One region of the Streptomyces sp. NPDC004721 genome, then DNA from elsewhere that is predicted to be linked to it. Evidence: riboswitches for the same ligand, from Rfam matches in the RefSeq annotation. Region 1 holds a riboswitch; the other holds the start of a gene.
What was found. Region 1 has a riboswitch for cyclic di-AMP ahead of ACWEK3_RS16315 (transglycosylase family protein). Riboswitches for the same ligand answer to the same signal wherever they lie in the genome.

Region 1 (2,440 bases):
TGGCCAAGTGCGAGAGTGGCGGCGCCTGGAGCGCCAACACCGGCAACGGCTACTACGGCGGCCTTCAGCTGACGCAGGACGACTGGGAGAAGTACGGCGGCCTCGACTACGCGTCGAGCGCCGACCAGGCCAGCCGGTCCCAGCAGATAGCCGTGGCCAAGAAGCTGCTCGCCGACAAGGGCCCCGGTGCCTGGCCGACGTGCGGGCTGCTCTCCGGGCTCAACGAGAAGTCCGGGGCGGCGAAGGTCGACACCGGTGTGGGTAATTCGTCCGGATCCTCCAACTCGTCCGGAAAGTCCCTCACGGAGGACCTCGGTCTGTCCGACTCGTCACAAACATCGTCGAGCGACCCGTCCGGTTCGTCCGGTTCGTCGGACGCCGACCCGGGTCCGGCTGATTCCTCCGGCTCGCCGACCGCGTCCCCCACCACATCCTCTCCTTCGCCGTCCTCGCCCGCCAAGAAGGGCAACCCGGCCAATTCCGACACGTCTCCCGATGTCGCCGCAAGCAAGTCCCAGTCGCCCGACGCCTCGCCCTCGGTCACGCCGCAGCCGGGTGACATGGACAACTCGTGGCAGGTCGGCGGCACTTCGACCCTGGTCGACACCGGGGCGCTCGACGCCGGGGCGCTCGGCGGTGGGCGGCACCGCGGCGGCAGTGCCGCCGAGGACCCGGCCGACAGTCACGCGGCCGCGTCCTCCGGCCGCCACGCCTCCCGCGGTGGCGTCACGCGCGCCGTCGTCGCCGACTCCTACACCGTCCGCGCCGGCGACTCGCTCGAGTCCATCGCCGACTCCCTTGACCTCCAAGGCGGATGGGATGCGCTGTATGCGGCGAACAGGGGGGCGATCGGGTCCGACCCCAACCACATCTCTGCCGGTCAGACCCTGAATCTCCCTACCGAAACGCCCTAAAAGCAGCGGGAGTTCACGCCCCACTTCGCACTGAATGTCCCATTCGGTGAAAGTGTGGGATGACTCTCAGAAGTCCTGATCGTCTTTGGAATTCGGCGGAGCGCGTGCCTACGGTCGTGACCGCTCGTCACCGCGAGCCCCGGCTGCCGCAACGCCGAATCCTGCCAGCGGCCGTACGGGAACAGTCGTCGCGTCAAGCGCCGTGGGCAGGAGCGGGGGACCCAAGGTAAGTGCCGCGCCCGGCAGTTGACCGGAGCGGCTAGGGGTGGAGCCGTGCCTCACGCACGAGGCACGGCCGGGCAACTCAACCGGCCCGAACCCGACAGCTCACCTCGCAGGCGTCGGTGAGGGGATCCACCATGCTGTTCTCCAGCAAGGGCAAGCACCGTCGTACGTCCAAGGCCACCCGTGTCGTCGCGCTCGCCGGTGTCGCCGGCGCCGCCGTCGCCGCCCCGCTGATGGCGGTCGGCGACGCCTCCGCCGCCACCGCCTCCGAGTGGGACGCGGTCGCCCAGTGCGAGTCCGGCGGCAACTGGTCCATCAACACCGGCAACGGCTTCTACGGTGGCCTCCAGTTCACCAACTCCACCTGGGCCGGGTATGGCGGCACCGCCTACGCGTCGCGCGCCGACCTGGCCTCCAAGTCGCAGCAGATAGCCGTCGCCGAGAAGGTCCTCGCGGGCCAGGGCAAGGGCGCCTGGCCGGTCTGCGGCAAGGGCCTGTCCGGCGCCGCCTACACCGGCGGCGCCCCCGCGTCCTCGTCGTCTTCTTCTTCGTCTTCTCCGAGCGGCAGCTCCGCCAAGAGCACCACCACCCGCTCGACCGAGCAGCAGGCCGCCAACCGCTCCGCGACGCGTCCGGCCCCGAGCAAGACCGTCACCACGCCGACCGGCGAGAAGGTCAAGAAGGGCGACGGAGAGTACAAGGTGGTCTCCGGCGACACCCTCAGCTCCATCGCCGCCGAGCACGGCGTCCAGGGCGGCTGGAAGAAGCTGTTCGAGCTGAACAAGGACATCGTCGACAACGCCGACCTCATCTACCCGGGCCAGCAGCTCCACCTGAAGTAAGGGCCCGTCCCGCCCTCGGTGCTTTCCAGGGCTCCCCGCCCCGGCGCGTTCCCCCCTGCGCGCCGGGGCGGGGTTTTTTCGCCTCCCGCACGCCCGGCCGTTCCCGAACCTTCCCCTCTCCTTTGTTCCGAGCGGGAACAATAGGTACCGTCACTCTGTCCACGAGGCGGTCGGTCGGCCGGTCGCCGCCCCGGGACGGTTAGGCTCTAGTCGCAAGGCTCACGCCCCGCACTTCCAGCGTCACATCCCAGAAGGAGATGCTCGTGCCGTCCATCGACGTCGTCGTAGCCCGGGAAATCCTGGACTCCCGAGGCAACCCCACGGTCGAGGTCGAGGTCGGCCTCGACGACGGCAGCACCGGTCGTGCCGCCGTCCCCTCCGGCGCCTCCACCGGTGCCTTCGAGGCCATCGAGCTCCGTGACGGCGACCCCAACCGCTACCAGGGCAAGGGCGTCGAGA
Region 2 (2,440 bases), on a different contig from region 1:
CGGCGAGCCCGTGCTCGAACTCCTCCACCCCCGGGTGCAGGTCGCGCGGCTCGTAGGTGACCAGCGCCCGCCAGTCGCCTGCGTGCCGGGCGAGGTGGTCGCCGAGCGCGGTGGAGGCGCCGAGCACGCCGAGCAGCCGGTCGCGCAGCGGTTTGGCCGCTATCAGCGTGTCGAGCAGCTCGCGGCGGGCCTTGGACTCCGGCTGCGCCTCCAGCAGCCGGACCAGCCCGCCCAGCGCGAGATCCGGGTCGGCGGTGGCGCCCAGCGCCTCCAGCAGCACCGGATCGTCCCTCAGCGGCGCGAGGTCCGGCCCGTCCAGCAGCCGCTCGGCGTCCGAGGCATGGATGAAGCCGTGCCGCAGCAGCCGCGTGAAGGTACTGCTCCTGCGCCCCGGCGCCGTCATCCCGGCCTCCCGTCGGATCAAGCCCGTCCTGGCCAGAGCCTATCCGGACTCCCGGTCCTGAGCCCTGACGGCGGTCCCGCTTTCCGCGCCGGTCGGAGGTCGTCGGGGAGGCCCCGGAAACGGGGACACCCGCCGCCCACCGGACGTACGGTCCGACGGTCCCGAAAACACCGGAGTGCAGCCATCCGTATGCGTACCGTGAAAGTCACGAAAACGTAGCGGACATATCACGCACCAACCTTCACAGCAGTCACAAGCGTTGGCTAGCGTGCCCGGCGGGCACCCCGTACCCCCGCCGGCGAACCACGCCGGGACGGGTGGCCTGCGCCGAATCCGGTGCGCCTCACGGCAGCCGGAGCCGGGGACCCACTCATCCCTGGGGTGAATCGGTCCCGTTCACGCGTCCCCCACAGCGCGCACGGGACGGTAGGGCAGCCCTTCCGACCACCCGCCCGAACCCGACAGCTAACCCGGTAGGCGGTCTATGGAAGGAGGCGCCACCCTTGGCGTCGCACCGCAAAGCCCGGACCACGGCCACCCGGATCGCCGGACTGCGCACGTCCCCGGCCCTCGGTCTGACGACCGCGGCCCTCACCTCCGTGGCGCTGCTGTCCCAGACGGCGAACGCCGCGCCCGCACAGCCCCGGAAGCCCAGCCTCGAAGAGGTGCAGAAGAAGGTCGACGACCTCTACCACCAGGCCGGAGTGGCCACCGAGAAGTACAACGCGGCGAAGGAGAAGACCGCCACGCAGCGCACACGCGTGAACGGCCTCCTCGACGACGTGGCGAAGCGCACCGCGAAGCTGAACGAGGCGCGGCGCGAGCTCGGCATGTTCGCCGCCGCCCAGTACCGCACGGGCGGGATGTCCGGCACCGCGACGCTGCTGCTCGCGAAGGATCCCCAGCAGTACTTCGACCAGGACCATCTGATGAGGCAGCTCACCGAGCGCCAGAAGAAGGCCGTCGACGACTACCAGACCGCGCAGCTCGCGACGACGAAGAAGCGCACCGAGGCGACGAAGATCCTGGAGTCGCTGACCACCTCGCAGGACGATCTGAGGACCAGCAAGCTCGACGTCCAGACGAGGCTCAGCGAGGCGCGCCACCTGCTGTCGACGCTGACCGCCGAGGAGAAGGCGCGGCTGGCGGCGATCGAGAAGAAGAAGCAGGAGATCGCCCGGCAGAAGGCCGCGGAGCTGGCCCGCCGGCAGGCGGCGGCGGAGGCGGCGGCGGCCGCGCAGAAGCGCAAGGAGGAGCAGGCGGCCAAGAGCTCCGAAGCGAAAGCGAGCTCCGGATCGAGCACGGGCTCCGGATCGAGCACGGGCTCGGGCACGAGTACGGGCTCGGGCACGGGTACGGGCTCGGGCACGGGTACGGGCGGGGGCACGAGCACGGATGCCGGATCGAGCACCGGCTATGCCGCCAAGGCCGCCAAGGTCCTCGACTTCGCGAGGGCCCAGATCGGCAAGCCGTACGTGTGGGGCGCGACCGGCCCCGGTTCGTACGACTGCTCCGGGCTCACGCTGGCCGCCTGGAAGTCCGCCGGGATCTCGCTGCCGCGCACCACCTGGAGCCAGGTGGAGGCCGGCACGACCGTCCCCGTCTCCGAGGCCAAACCCGGCGACCTGGTCTTCTTCTACAACGACATCAGCCACGTCGGGATCTACATCGGCAACGGCATGATGATCCACGCGCCGCGCCCGGGCACGAACGTCCGCGAGGAGTCGATCTACTACATGCCGATCCACAGCGTCGTCCGCCCCGCGTAACGCGCGCGCCGGACACCCGGTGCCGGCACCGGCATCGGACATGAAAGGGCCCGCACCGGGAGGTGCGGGCCCTTTCATGGGGCGGCGCCGCTCAGGTCCAGGGCACCGCGATGAGCATGTCGGCCACGGTGACCAGCTCAGGGGCAGACCCAGTCGATCACGTGGGACCTGATGCGGCAGGGTGAGGTGCTGCGGTCGGTGGTGCTGCGCCTCTGACCGCCCCGTTCCTCCTGTTTCGGGCAACGATTGACAATCGCTTCCATGCCGG

Region 2: another riboswitch for cyclic di-AMP. It lies ahead of ACWEK3_RS14685 (NlpC/P60 family protein); the one in region 1 lies ahead of ACWEK3_RS16315 (transglycosylase family protein).

Annotation. Positions count from the first base shown of each region.
Region 1 is NZ_JBSGBZ010000015.1:92,826-95,265, forward strand. It holds gene ACWEK3_RS16310 (transglycosylase family protein) at 1-914, shown strand, start outside; cyclic di-AMP (ydaO/yuaA leader) riboswitch at 1,103-1,270, shown strand; gene ACWEK3_RS16315 (transglycosylase family protein) at 1,274-1,981, shown strand; gene eno (phosphopyruvate hydratase) at 2,239-2,440, shown strand, end outside.
Region 2 is NZ_JBSGBZ010000013.1:101,850-104,289, forward strand. It holds gene ACWEK3_RS14680 (bifunctional [glutamine synthetase] adenylyltransferase/[glutamine synthetase]-adenylyl-L-tyrosine phosphorylase) at 1-403, opposite strand, end outside; cyclic di-AMP (ydaO/yuaA leader) riboswitch at 719-898, shown strand; gene ACWEK3_RS14685 (NlpC/P60 family protein) at 907-2,172, shown strand.